Linked DNA regions of Amycolatopsis mediterranei. The protein of the gene in region 2 binds, or shares a complex with, the protein of the main gene of each other region. Links are inferred from orthologs where the notes say so. Each region holds a gene or a part of one and is shown on either strand. Other genes may lie near its edges. The genes, in order: secY and secA.

What was found.
Region 1: the proteins of secA (region 2) and secY are in contact, whole or in part, in a crystal structure (PDB 3DIN), measured with the Thermotoga maritima proteins. The link is inferred for Amycolatopsis mediterranei from one-to-one orthologs. Residues at the interface, in WP_004082002.1 of Thermotoga maritima: Glu261, Ala262, Arg263, Lys300, Ala301, Arg302, Thr303, Ile304, Ile305, Leu323, Tyr324, Asp325, Pro326, Val329, Ser330, Tyr333, Ile336, Lys340, Phe345, Val349, Glu363, Phe364, Tyr374, Ser375, Gly376, Gly377, Glu393, Ile395, Thr482, Ser483; in WP_004081795.1 of Thermotoga maritima: Glu108, Gly109, Glu110, Glu111, Ala236, Glu237, Arg238, Arg239, Ile240, Thr241, Ile242, Gln243, Tyr244, Ala245, Arg246, Arg247, Val248, Thr249, Gly250, Arg251, Arg252, Val253, Tyr254, Gly256, Ala257, Ser258, Thr259, Tyr260, Leu261, Pro262.

The regions. Positions count from the first base shown.
Region 1 is NZ_CP100416.1:741,151-746,500, reverse strand. The notes cover bases 2,430-5,350. They hold secY (preprotein translocase subunit SecY), read right to left. Parts: upstream 4,584-5,350; coding sequence 3,276-4,583; downstream 2,430-3,275. Other genes in these bases: ISP_RS03585 (LysE family translocator), read right to left, coding at 4,838-5,350; ISP_RS03595 (adenylate kinase), read right to left, coding at 2,725-3,279; map (type I methionyl aminopeptidase), read right to left, coding at 2,430-2,680. Also shown: rpsD (30S ribosomal protein S4), read right to left, coding at 1-55; rpsK (30S ribosomal protein S11), read right to left, coding at 79-486; ISP_RS03620 (hypothetical protein), read right to left, coding at 505-690; rpsM (30S ribosomal protein S13), read right to left, coding at 687-1,067; rpmJ (50S ribosomal protein L36), read right to left, coding at 1,274-1,387; infA (translation initiation factor IF-1), read right to left, coding at 1,425-1,646; more of map, read right to left, coding at 1,904-2,429. UniProt on the Escherichia coli protein: The central subunit of the protein translocation channel SecYEG. Consists of two halves formed by TMs 1-5 and 6-10.
Region 2 is NZ_CP100416.1:9,122,190-9,130,402, reverse strand. What follows is about bases 1-3,429. They hold secA (preprotein translocase subunit SecA), read left to right. Parts: upstream 1-334; coding sequence 335-3,229; downstream 3,230-3,429. Other genes in these bases: ISP_RS41275 (cytochrome P450), read left to right, coding at 3,312-3,429; hpf (ribosome hibernation-promoting factor, HPF/YfiA family), read left to right, coding at 1-128. In the rest of the region: more of ISP_RS41275, read left to right, coding at 3,430-4,523; ISP_RS41270 (Rv3235 family protein), read right to left, coding at 4,763-5,221; ISP_RS41265 (HAD-IA family hydrolase), read left to right, coding at 5,410-5,781; ISP_RS41260 (TrmH family RNA methyltransferase), read right to left, coding at 5,785-6,546; ISP_RS41255 (WS/DGAT/MGAT family O-acyltransferase), read left to right, coding at 6,581-7,987; ISP_RS41250 (DUF6912 family protein), read left to right, coding at 7,984-8,213. UniProt on the Escherichia coli protein: Required for protein export, interacts with the SecYEG preprotein conducting channel.

The DNA.
Region 1 (5,350 bases), 8.4 Mb from region 2 along the record:
GGTCAACCTTGAGGCGACGCGAAATACGCGTCGCGGGGCCGGTGTAACGAGCCATTTCTTCTTACTCCTCCCCGTTCCTCAGACCCGGCGCCGCTTGGGCGGGCGGCAGCCGTTGTGAGGCTGCGGGGTCACGTCCTGGATGGTGCCGACCTCGAGGCCGGCCGCCTGCAGCGAGCGGATCGCCGTCTCGCGGCCCGAACCCGGGCCCTTCACGAAGACGTCGACCTTCTTCATGCCGTGTTCGGCGGCCTTGCGAGCAGCGTTCTCGGCGGCCATCTGCGCGGCGAACGGGGTGGACTTGCGGGAGCCCTTGAAGCCCACGTGCCCACTCGACGCCCACGCGATCACGGCACCGGTCGGGTCCGTGATCGAGACGATGGTGTTGTTGAAGGTGCTCTTGATGTGCGCGTGACCGTGCGCAACATTCTTCTTTTCCTTGCGGCGGACCTTCTTGGCCCCGGCCGCAGTACGAGACTTCGGTGGCATGTTGTGAGGGATCTCCTGTTAGCGCGCGTTCTCTTGGTGAGCGGCGACCGCTTCGGCCTGTCCGCGCCGGATGATCGAACCGGCGTCGGTGTACAGGTTGCGGAGCGCCATCGGGCGGGCGTAGAGCGCCTTGGGCGAGACACAAGCCGAGCCGCGGCGCTGAACGCCACCCATCTGCACGACCTTCTTGCCCTGGACGCTCACTTCTTGCCAGCCTTCTTCTTGCCGGCGACCGTCTTCTTCGGACCCTTGCGGGTACGGGCGTTGGTCTTCGTGCGCTGACCACGGACGGGAAGTCCGCGGCGCCAGCGAAGGCCCTCGTAGCACCCGATCTCGATCTTCCGACGGATGTCGGCGTTCACCTCACGGCGAAGGTCACCCTCGACCTTGAAGTTCTCTTCGATGTACACACGCAGCTTCGCGAGGTCGTCATCGCTGAGGTCTTTGACGCGGGTGTCCGCGTTGAGCTCGGCAGCCTTGATGAGCTGCTTCGAGCGGGTACGGCCGATGCCGTAGATGTAGGTAAGCGCGATCTCCAACCGCTTTTCGCGGGGGAGGTCTACGCCAGCGAGTCGTGCCATTGGCGTTGATGCTCCTTCTTCGGTTTCCTCTTCAGGTCTGCTCCCCGTCCGGTTCCGGGACCGACTCGCCTGTCGTGCCCTCGGCTTGCGCTTCGGGTGTCCCGGCCCCGGCCTGAAGCCCGGGGGTGAACCGGACCACTCGCGTGGCCCGGCAGGTGCGGGGAGGGTGTGTAGCCGTCAAGCCACTCTGCTTCGAGTGCTGGAGATCAGCCCTGCCGCTGCTTGTGCCGCAGGTTCTCGCAGATCACCATGATCCGGCCGTGACGGCGGATCACCTTGCACTTGTCGCAGATCTTCTTGACGCTCGGCTGGACCTTCACGTCTTCTGCTCTCCTGCTGTTGAGCTGCTCTTCGTGATCACTTGTAGCGGTAGACGATGCGACCACGAGAGAGGTCGTAGGGCGAGAGCTCCACGACAACCCTGTCCTCCGGCAGGATGCGGATGTAGTGCTGCCGCATCTTGCCGCTGATGTGTGCCAGGACCTTGTGGCCGTTCTCCAACTCGACGCGGAACATCGCGTTGGGGAGCGGCTCGACTACGCGGCCTTCGACCTCGATGGCCCCGTCTTTCTTCGCCATGTCCTCCGCATTTCCTTAGTCGACACTGCCTGTCGCTACACCTTGTGATCAACTTCGAGCACTAGTGCTGGGTTGGGTGTTGCGTGACACACTGGTGCCCGAGTCCCAGTACCGTGAATTCACGAGCGCGCAGGATCCGGGCGCGATAAGTGCGCCGACTTGACAGTGTACGCACGTCGTGTCGCGACCCCCAAACCGGGGGTGAACATGGTAGGAGATCACGGCGGCCAGGCGCCCCGAATGGGTGAAAGCGCAGGTCAGGCGTCTTCGGGGGCCGTGAGCACCCAGGGGCCGTCTTCGGTGATGGCGACGGTGTGCTCCCAGTGGGCCGCGCGGGAGCCGTCGGCCGTGACGACCGTCCAGCCGTCGTCCAGCTCGCGGGTTTCGCCGCCGCCGCCGGTCAGCATCGGCTCGATCGCCAGCGCCATGCCGGGCTTCAGCCGCGGGCCCTTGCCGGGCTTGCCGACGTTGGGCAGGAACGGGTCCATGTGCATCTGGCGGCCGATGCCGTGGCCGCCGTACTCGACGATCATCCCGTACTCGATGCCGTCGTCGCGGGCCGCGCGCTCGGCGGCGGACTGGACGGCGTAGGAGATGTCGGTGAGCCGGCCGCCGGCGCGGACCGCCTCGATGCCGGCCCACATCGCCGCCTCGGTCGCCGCGGACAGCGCCAGGTCGGCGTCGGAGACCTGGCCGATGGCCAGCGTCACCGCGGAGTCGCCGTGCCAGCCGTCGAGGATGGCGCCGCAGTCGACGGAGATGATGTCGCCGTCGGCCAGCACCTGGGTCTTCGCCGGGATGCCGTGGACGATCTGCTCGTTCACCGACGCGCAGATCGACGCCGGGAAACCGTGGTAGCCCTTGAACGACGGCACCGCGCCGGCGTCCCGGATCGTCTGCTCGGCCAGCTCGTCGAGCTCGGCGGTGCTGACGCCCGGCTTCGCCGCGGCACGGACCGACGCGAGCGTGCGGGCGACCACGAGGCCCGCGGCCCGCATCGCCTGCAGCTCGTCCGGGGTCTTGACTTCGATCATGCGCCCACGCCGGAGCACTTGCAGAACACGCAATCCTCCGAGGTTCACGTGCGGTCGCGCAGCGCTTTCAGCACCCGGCCGGAGATCTCTTCGACACTGCCGACACCGTCGACGGTCACCAGGATGTCGGCGTAGTACTCCAGCAGCGGCGCGGTGTCCGACACGTAGATCTGCTGACGGCGGCGGATGACCTCTTCGGTGTCGTCCGCGCGGCCGCGCGACATGAGCCGCCCGACGACGACGTCCTCCGGGACCTGCAGCTGGATCACCGCGTCGAGCGAGACGTCCGCGTCGCCCAGGATCTCGCCGAGGACCTCGGCCTGCTTGGTGTTGCGGGGGAAGCCGTCGAGCAGGAAGCCGACCTTGGCGTCCGGCTCGGCGAGCCGCTCGCGGACCATTTCGTTGGTCACCGAGTCCGGCACGAGCTCACCCGAGTCCAGGTAGCGCTTCGCTTCCTGGCCGAGCGGGGTCTCCTGGCCGACGTGCGCGCGGAACAGGTCACCGGTGGAGATGTGCGGGACACGCAGCTGCTCGGACAGGGCCACCGCCTGCGTGCCCTTGCCCGCGCCGGGCGGGCCCACGAGAACCAGGCGCGTCACTTCAAGAACCCTTCGTAGTTGCGCTGCATCAGCTGGCTCTCGATCTGCTTGACGGTGTCGAGACCGACACCGACCATGATCAGCACAGCCGTGCCACCGAACGGGAAGTTCTGGTTGTTCCCGCTACCGGTCAACGACAGGAAGAAGTTCGGAAGAATCGCGATGATGCCCAGGTAGAGCGAACCCGGCAGGGTGATCCGGCCGAGCACGAAGCTCAGGTACTCCGCGGTCGGGCGGCCCGGGCGGATGCCCGGGATGAAGCCGCCGAACTTCTTCATCTCTTCCGCACGCTCGTCCACGTTGAACGTGATCGTGATGTAGAAGTACGTGAAGAAGATGATCAGGGCGAAGTACAGCGCGATGTGCACCCAGCTGGACTGGTTCACGATGTAGTTCTTGATGAACACCTGCCAGCCGGAGTTGGCGTTCTGGTCGCCGACGAGGCGGCTGATCAGGTCCGGCAGGTACAGCAGGGACGACGCGAAGATGACCGGGATGACGCCGGCCTGGTTCACCTTGATCGGCAGGTAGGTCGACGTGCCGCCGTACATCCGGCGGCCGATCATGCGCTTGGCGTACTGCACCGGGATCCGGCGCTGCCCCTGCTCGACGAAGATGACGCTGGCGATGATCACCAGGCCGAAGACGCAGACGATCGCCAGGCCGACGCCACCGGCGTTGCTGAGGATGTTGCCGCCCTCGACCGGGATGCGCGCCGCGATGTTCAGGAAGATCAGGACGGACATGCCGTTGCCGACGCCGCGCTCGGTGATCAGCTCGCCCAGCCACATCATGACGGCGGTGCCCGCGGTCATCGTGATGACGATGATGGCCAGCGAGTAGACGCTGTTGTCCGGGATGATCGGCGACTGGCAGTCGGGGAAGAGCTGCTTGCGGTCCGCGAGCGCGACCACACCGGTGGCCTGCAGGATCGCCAGCGCGATCGTCAGGTACCGGGTGTACTGGGTCAGCTTGCCCTGGCCGGACTGCCCTTCCTTCTTCAGCTCCTCGAACCGCGGGATGACCACGGTGAGCAGCTGGATGATGATGCTCGCCGTGATGTACGGCATGATGCCGGTCGAGAAGAGCGACAGCTGCAGCAGCGCACCACCGCTGAACAGGTTCAGCAGCTGGTAGACGCCCTCCTGCTGCGCCTGTGAGCTACAGGCCTGTACGGCACCGTACGAGATGCCGGGCGCCGGAATGGTCGCACCGATTCGGTAAACCGCGACGATGGCTAGCGTGAACAGGATCTTCTTGCGTAGATCCGGCGTCGCGAGAGCCGAGCGGAAGGCGCTGAGCACGCGGGGGACCTCCTCGGCGTCGTCGGCTGTCCTAACCGACGATCGGCTTGGCCGGCACGGGGCCGGCAGGAACACACAGCACTACTGGCACGCAAGCCAGGAACGCTTCGGGGCACACTCGTCCCGAAGCGTGTCGCCGACTCTAACAGCTTCACAGGGCGTGTCCGCAGTCCGTGTGGGTTTTCCGTACCAAGGTTGCTCCGGCGGGTTGATCCACATCGCCGGACCCGCCGGAATCCTTGACAGATTGTGGATCAAGCGCTGGACGTCGCGAGCACGCCGGCCAGGCCGACGAGGACCACGCCGGTGCCTCGATCGACGTTGCGCCGGGCCCGCCGGGTGAGCTTGATCGTCTTCACCGCGGCGCCGGCGAAGACGTAGACCGAGCCGGCCAGGAACTCGGCCAGCAGGTAGCCCGCGCCGAGCAGCGCGAGCTGCCCCGAAAACGACCCGCGACCTGGGTCGATGAACTGCGGGACGAAGGCCGTGAAGATCAGGATCGCCTTCGGATTGGTGAGCGCGACACCGAACTCCTTGCGGGTGACACGCCACGCCGTCATGGGTGTCGCGGGCAGCTCGGTGGCACTGCTTTTCCCCCGAAAGGTGGACCAGAGCAGGCGGACGCCGAGGTAGAGCAGGTAGGCGGCGCCGGCCCACTTGATGATCGTCAGCGCGGTCTCGGACGCGGCCAGGAGCTGCCCCAGCCCGGCCGCCACGGCGGCGATCAACAGGGTGAAAGCGGCCAGCCGGCCGCCGAGCCCGGCGAG
Region 2 (8,213 bases):
ACCAGGCTCTCTACGAGATGGAACTGGTCGGCCACGACTTCTACCTCTTCAACGACTCCGACGCGGGCCGGCCCAGCGTGGTCTACCGGCGGAAAGGCTTCGACTACGGCGTGATCCGGCTCGGCTGAGCCGGGCTCGAAGGAGGCCTGCCGGAGGGTCCGCACGCGCTCGCGTGCGGGCCCTCCGCATGTCAGGACGTACGGCGTGTGCACACGACGGCCACCGTTCCCTACGATGGGGGTGGGAAGGTGGCGCCGAACTCGGCCGCCACCGCGGGAGAACCTGCCCGGGACCGGCCTGGGCGTGCTCATATTCAGCTAGTGAGGTCGACCGGATGGTGCTGAACCGCCTGCTCCGCGCGGGTGAGGGCAAGATGGTGAAGCGGCTGCGCAACATCGCCGATCACATCAACACCCTCGAAGACGACGTCAAGGACCTGACCGACGCCGAGCTGCGGGCCAAGACCGAGGAGTTCCGCAAGCGGAACGGCGACGGCGAATCCCTCGACGACCTGCTCCCGGAGGCCTTCGCGGTCGTCCGGGAGGCGGCCAAGCGGGTGCTGGGCCAGCGTCACTTCGACGTCCAGCTGATGGGCGGCGCGGCGCTGCACCTCGGCCAGGTCGCCGAAATGAAGACCGGCGAGGGCAAGACGCTCACCTGCGTCCTCCCCGCCTACCTCAACGCCATCCCCGGCAAGGGTGTCCACGTCGTCACGACGAACGACTACCTGGCCAAGCGCGACTCGGAGTGGATGGGCCGCATCCACCGCTTCCTCGGACTCGAGGTCGGCGTCATCCTTTCGGAGCAGCAGCCGGACGTGCGGCGCGCTCAGTACAACGCCGACATCACCTACGGCACGAACAACGAGTTCGGCTTCGACTACCTGCGCGACAACATGGCGTGGAGCCTCGACGACTGCGTGCAGCGCGGGCACAACTACGCCATCGTCGACGAGGTGGACTCGATCCTCATCGACGAGGCCCGGACGCCGCTGATCATCTCGGGCCCGGCGGACCAGTCCTCGCGCTGGTACGTCGAGTTCGCGCGGCTCGTCCCGTTGATGAACGGCATCGACACCACCACGATGGGGTCGCGTGAGCGGGTCGAGAAGACGAATCTGATCAACTCGAAGTACCACTACGAGATCGACGTCCGGAAGCGCACGGTGGCCGTCACCGAGAAGGGCGTCCGGTTCGTCGAGGACCAGCTCGGCATCGACAACCTGTACGAGGCCGCGAACACCCCGCTGGTCGGCTACCTGAACAACGCGCTGAAGGTCCAGGAGCTCTTCCACCGCGACAAGGACTACATCGTCCGCAACGGCGAAGTCATGATCGTCGACGAGTTCACCGGGCGCATCCTGCACGGCCGCCGCTACAACGAGGGCATGCACCAGGCGATCGAGGCCAAGGAAAAGGTCGAGATCAAGGCCGAGAACCAGACCCTCGCGACGATCACGCTGCAGAACTACTTCCGGCTCTACGAAAAGCTGGCCGGCATGACCGGTACGGCCGAGACCGAGGCCGCGGAGTTCCACCAGACCTACAAGCTGGGTGTGGTGCCGATCCCGACGAACCGGCCGATGATCCGCGTCGACCAGGCGGACCTGATCTACAAGACCGAGCAGGCCAAGTTCGAGGCCGTCGCCGAGGACATCGCCGAGCGGCACGAGAAGGGCCAGCCGGTCCTCGTCGGCACCACGAGCGTCGAGAAGTCCGAGCACCTGTCGAAGCTGCTGGTCAAGCTGAGCGTCCCGCACGAGGTGCTGAACGCGAAGCACCACGACCGCGAGGCGCTGATCGTCGCGCGCGCCGGCCAGAAGGGCGCCGTCACGGTCGCCACGAACATGGCAGGCCGCGGTACCGACATCGTGCTCGGCGGCAACCCCGACCTGATCGCGGACCAGGTGCTGCGCGAGCGCGGCCTGGACCCGGTCGAGCACTCCGAGGAGTACGAGGCCGCCTGGCCCGAGGTCCTCGAGCAGGTCAAGGCGGAGTCGAAGGCCGAGGGCGAAGAGGTCCGCGAGGCGGGCGGCCTCTACGTCCTGGGCACCGAGCGGCACGAGTCGCGCCGCATCGACAACCAGCTCCGCGGTCGTTCCGGCCGGCAGGGCGACCCGGGCGAGTCCCGCTTCTACCTGTCGCTCGGTGACGAGCTCATGCGCCGCTTCAACGCGACGATGGTCGAGCGCGTCATGACGACCATGCGCCTGCCCGACGACGTGCCGATCGAGCACAAGATGGTCTCCAAGGCCATCAAGAGCGCGCAGACCCAGGTCGAGCAGATCAACATGGAGCAGCGCAAGGACGTCCTCAAGTACGACGAGGTCATGAACGAGCAGCGCAAGGTGATCTACGCCGAGCGCCACCGCGTCCTGGCCGGCGAGAACCTGCGCGACCAGATCGAGGGCATGCTCGTCGACGTCGTCAACGCCTATGTGGACGGTGCGACGGCCAGCGGTTACGCCGAGGACTGGGACCACGAGAAGCTGTGGACGGCGCTGAAGACGCTGTACCCGGTGAGCATCGAGTGGGACGACCTCATGGAGGACGGCGACCTCGATGAGAACTCCCTGCGCGAGGCGCTGGTCCAGGACGCCCGCAACGCCTACGACAAGCGCGAAGCGGAGATCAACGCGCTCGTCGGCCCCGAGGGCATGCGGACCCTGGAGCACCAGGTGATGCTGACGGTCCTCGACCGCAAGTGGCGCGAGCACCTCTACGAGATGGACTACCTCAAGCAGGGCATCGGCATGCGGGCGCTGGCGCAGCGCGACCCGCTGATCGAGTACCAGCGCGAGGGCTTCGACATGTTCCGCGCGATGCTCGACTCGCTGAAGGAGGAGGCCGTCGGCTTCCTGTTCAACCTGCAGGTCGAGCGCGCCGAAGCGCCGCCGGCCGAGGAAGCCGCGGCGTTGCCGACGGGCGTCCCGACGGGCAACGGCCAGACAGCTGCGTCCTCGGAAGGCCGGCACGCGCGTCCGGCGCCGCCGCAGCCGCCGACGACCGACACCGAGTCCGTCCCGGCCGCCCTGCGCGGCAAGGGCCTCGGCGGCGGTGGCCAGCAGCCGGGCATGACGCTGTCCGGCCCGGGTGAGGACGGCGAGGTCGAGTCCCACGCCGAGGGCGCGGCGCAGGCCGCGAGCGGTGGCGCCGGCGGTACCCGCCGGGACCGCCGTGCCGCCCAGCGCGACGCCGCCAAGAAGGGCAAGAAGGGCCCGCGTCGCTGACACTGTGTGACCGGTGACTATGTAACAACCGGGGCGCGCGGCTGGTCCGCGCGTCCCGGTGTCATGAACGGGGGAGGGCTTGGTGACGTCGGCGGATCCGCAGGAGTTCTTCGCGTTGTTCGCGCCCGAGCGGCGGCCGGACCCGTACCCGGCGTACCGGCGGTGGCGCGAGCGGTGGCCGGTCGCGGCGCTGAACGAGCGGATGTTCGTGGTGAGCGGCCTCGCCGAGGCGACGCAGGTGCTGCGCGACCCGGCGTTCGGGCACCCCGAGCCCGAGTACCTGGATCCGGCGGACCGCCTCCCGGACCAGCCGGTCGACGAATCAGGTCGCGTGGTCCGGGCGTTCCTCTCGCTGAACCCGCCGGACCACACACGCCTGCGGCGGCTGGTGGCGAAGGCGTTCACCCCGCGGATGGTCGAGCAGCTCACGCCGCGCATCGAGGAGATCGCGGCCGCACTGGTCGCCCGCGCGCCGGCAGAATTCGACGTGATGGCGGCGCTCGCGAAGCCGTTGCCGGTCGAGGTGATCGCGGAACTCCTCGGCGTACCGCTGGACGACCGCGAGCGGTTCGCCGAGTGGTCGCACGCGATGGCGCGGGCGCTGGACCCGCCGTTCCTGCAGCGCCCGGAGACGTTCGAACCCGCGGTCAGGGCACGGCAGTCGTTCGTGGGCTACTTCCGCGAGCTGGCGGCCCGACGCCGGCGCGAGCCGGGTGACGACCTGCTGTCGGCCCTGGTCGCGGTGTCCGACGCGGGCGACGTGCTCACCGAGGGCGAGCTGCTGGTGACGCTCACGCTCCTGCTGATCGCCGGCCACGAGACGACGACGAACCTGATCGGCAACGGGGTCCTGGCGCTGCTGCGCGGCCCGGACGGCCTGAAGCCGCTGGGCACGGACGGCGAGAACGCGGCGCGGGTGGTGGAGGAGGTGCTGCGCTACGACTCACCGGTCCAGCTGACGGCTCGCACGGCCCTGCGCGACGCGGAGCTGGGCGAACTGGCGGTCCCGGCGGACAGCCAGCTGATCATCGTGCTCGGCGCGGCCAACCGCGACCCGGCCACGGGCCCGTCCCCGGAATCCTTCGACCCGGCGCGGGAGCCGGGCCGGCATTTGGCGTTCGGCCAGGGCATCCACTTCTGCTTGGGTGCGCCATTGGCGCGGTTGGAGGCCCGAATCGCATTCCGCGAACTGGCTCGCCACCGCCCGGGCCTGACATTGACGGGCACGCCGGAGTGGAACCCGACGACAACCTTGCGCGGCTTGTCGGCCCTTTCCGTGGCGAGCGGCGGTTAGGTTCCGGCGCGCTGATCCGACCGGCCGCGACGACAAGGTCGCCCCGGCGGACCGCGCCGGGGCGGCGCGGCGCGGTCCCGTGGGCGGTGGATGTGGCGCGCCCCTCCGCAAGCCGTCGGGAGCGGTCGGCGCCTCTGTGCCTCACCTCGCCGCTCGTTCGGCCGGTGGCGAGCGGCTCCGCCTCTCCGCCTGAGCTCGCCGCTTTTCGACCGGCGGTGAGCGGCCGCCACCTCGCCGCCTCATGCGGCTCGCCGGATCGGCTTGGCCGGCTGCTGCGGTTTCAACAGTGCGAACCGGACACACCGCCAGCCCGTGGGGGTGCGGGTGAAACGGGCCGCCAGCGCGAACGACCGGCCGTCCGCCTCCACGCGTGCGCACGCCTCGACCACCTCCGGGGCCGGGGTGCACGTGTGGACCGTCTGCGTCCGGTGCCGTGGCCTTGTCCTGCGTGGACCGATGAAACCCGCGTACACCTCCGGCGCTACCAAGGCGCGGACCTGCGCCGCCGGGCGGCGGCCGTCGTAGGCCTCCAGCAGCATGTTCAGCAGGTGGCCCACCTCGCCCGCATCGAGCTGCCTCGGCGCCGGGGACCGCGCGTCGCCGCGGTGGTGCTCCCGCGATGCCGCCCATTCCGGACGGTCCGCCCGGCGAGGCGCCTCGCAGTGGATCAGCGTTCGCAACCGATGTTCCTCGATCATTTCCTTCCCTCCCTGACTCGGCTATTCGCTTAGAGGGGGAACGGACCGGAAAGGACACCGGAATCGCACGATCCGGGCGAGAACCGCCGAAGCCGTGGATTACCGGCGACCGTTGCGGTAAGCCGACCGCGGCGGCGAGACACCGCCTCGCCGCCCCGGCTATGGTGTGCCGGGTGTTGAAAGGGCTATTGGTCGATTTCGCCGGAGTTCTCACCGATCCCGACGCCGGCCGGTTCTACGACTACCTGGCGGCCGCACGCGAGCGCGGCGTCCGCACTGCGCTGCTGTCCAACGCCCCCGGGGCGTCGGACGAGGTCAAGAACACGATGTTCGACTATTTCGACGCGCTGGTGTTTTCCGGTGAGGTCGGCGTGGCCAAGCCGGACCCGGCGGTCTACCTGATCGCGGCCGACCGGCTCGGGCTGCCCGCCACGCGCTGCGCGTTCGTCGACGACTCCGCCACGAACATCCGCGGCGCCGTCGAGGCGGGCATGGTCGGGGTGCACCACCGGTCGGTCAGCGAGACGCTGGGCGAACTCGCCGTGCTGTTCGCGGGGTGAGGGTCAGCGCGCGCGGCGGACCAGCTCGAACGACAGCACCGCGGCGGCGGCCGAGACGTTCAGCGACTCGACGTCACCCGGCATCGGGATCGACAGCCATTCCGTGACGAGCTCGCCGACCTCCGCCCCGACCCCGGCCGTCTCGCCGCCGAGGACGAACGCGGCGCGCTGCGGCAGGTCGACGTCGAACACCGTCGTGCGAGCCGACGCGCCCAGCGCGTAGAGCCCGAAGCCGGCTTCGGCCAGCATCTCCGCGGCCTCGCGGGCCGAGCCGCAGCGCAGCACCGGCGCGCGGAACGCCACCCCGGCCGACGCCTTGACCACCAGCGGGTCGAGCGCCGCGACGCCGCGCCGGGGCACGATCACCCCGTCCAAGCCGGCCGCGGTCGCCGTCCGCAGGATCATGCCGACGTTCGCGGGCGTGGTGATGCCGTCCAGCAGCAGCACCCGCGACGGCGGGCGCCGGTCGGCCAGTGCCGCGGAAAGCGCTCGCATCCGCGGGGCCAGGACGTCGGCGAGCACCCCCTGGTCCTGCTTGCCGTTCCCGGCGAGCACCTTGACCCGGTGGGCGCTGGCGCGCTGCACCGGCACGCCGGCCGCCTTCGCCGCGCGCTGGATCTCCGCCGCGCCGGGCCCACGGGCGGTGTCGGCGAGGATCACCTTGTCCACCCGCAGGCCGTCGTCCGCCAGTGCCTCGAGCACCGGCTTCCGGCCGTACACGGTCAGGAAGCGGTCCTTCGGCGAGATAGTCGACTCATCACCCACACCCAGCAGTCTCGCACTGTGTAAGGATCGCCCCATGCCCGACCGCCTTTCCGCGCTGGACGCCTCGTTCCTCTACCTCGAGGACCACGCGACCCCGATGCACGTCGGCGGCGTGGCGATCTTCGAGCGGCCGCGCTCCGGGTTCGGCTACGCCCAGCTCGTCGACCTCATCGGCGGACGGCTGGCCTACCTGCCGCGGTACCGGCAGCGCGTACTGGACGTGCCGGGCCACCTGGCGCGTCCGGTGTGGGTGGACGACGTCGACTTCGACCTGAACTACCACATCCGGCGCTCGGCGCTGCCCCAGCCGGGCAGTGACGAGCAGCTGTTCGACCTGGTCGCGCGCCTGATGTCGCGGCGGCTGGCGCCGGAGCGGCCGCTCTGGGAGGCGTACTTCATCGAGGGGCTGGCCGGCGACCGGGTGGCACTGGTGACGAAGACCCACCAGTCCGTTGTGGACGGTGTCGGCACGATCGACCTCGGCCAGATCGTCCTCGACCCGGCGCCGGCCGAGCCGGAGCCGTTCGAGGACATCTGGACGCCGCGCCGCGAGCCGAGCCGCACCCAGCTGGTGCTGGACGCGATCAGCGAGGGCGTCCAGCGGCCGGGCGAGGTGGTGGAGAACGTCCGGTCGGCGGCGAACGACGCGTTCGCGGCGGCGGGCAAGTTCGCCGAGACCGTCGGCGGGGTGGCGTCGACGCTGCGCACCCTGGTGAGTCCGGCGCCGCCGGGGCCGCTGAACGTCCGGGTGTCCGGCGGTCGCGTGTTCGGCGTGGTCCGCACGCGGCTGGAGGACTTCCGCAAGATCCGCGCGGCGCACGGCGGCACGGTCAACGACGTCGTCCTCGCGGCCATCACGGGGGCGCTGCGCGAATGGCTGCTTTCGCGCGAGGTCCAGCTGACGCCCGACACGACGATCCGCGCGCTGGTGCCGCTGGCGGTCCGCGACGCGGAGACCCCCGCGTACTCGACGCCGGGGCTGGTCGGCAACCAGGTGGCGGCGTACCTGGTGGACCTGCCGGTCGGCGAGCCGAACCCGGTCCTGCGGCTGCAGCACATCGGGCACGCGATGGCCGAGCACCTCGATTCGGGCCGTTCGGTGGCGGCGCGCGGCCTGCTCAAGGTCGGCGGCTTCGCCCCGGCTACCCTGCACTCCCTCGGCGCGCGAGCGGCGGGGTCGCTGTCCGGGCGCATCTTCAACGTCATGGTGACCAATTCACCGGGCCCCCAGGTGCCGATGTACGCGGGAGAGGCCAGACTGGTCGAGATGTTCCCGGTGATGCCGTTGATGCGCACCCAGGCGCTGGCGATCGGGGTGACCTCCTACCACGGCGGCGTCTACTTCGGACTGAACGGCGACCGCAAGGCCGCGTTCGACGTCGATCTGGTCGCCGGGATGATCGAAGAGTCCTTGGAAGAGCTGAAGGGTGCGCACTGGTGAGGGTTTATCTGCCTGCGACCATCGCGATGCTTCGCGACCTCGAGACATCGGGGGAGTTCCGCGCCCGCAGCGGAACGGCGTTCGCGCTGACGCCGGCGTTGCGTGAGGCGTACGTGAGCGGGTCCGACGAGGAGCTGGAGTACGCGGCGTTGCTGGACGCGGCCCGCGCGTCGCTGCGCCTGATCGCGGCCGAGGAGAAGGGCGAGCCACGCCGGGTGGTGGTCTC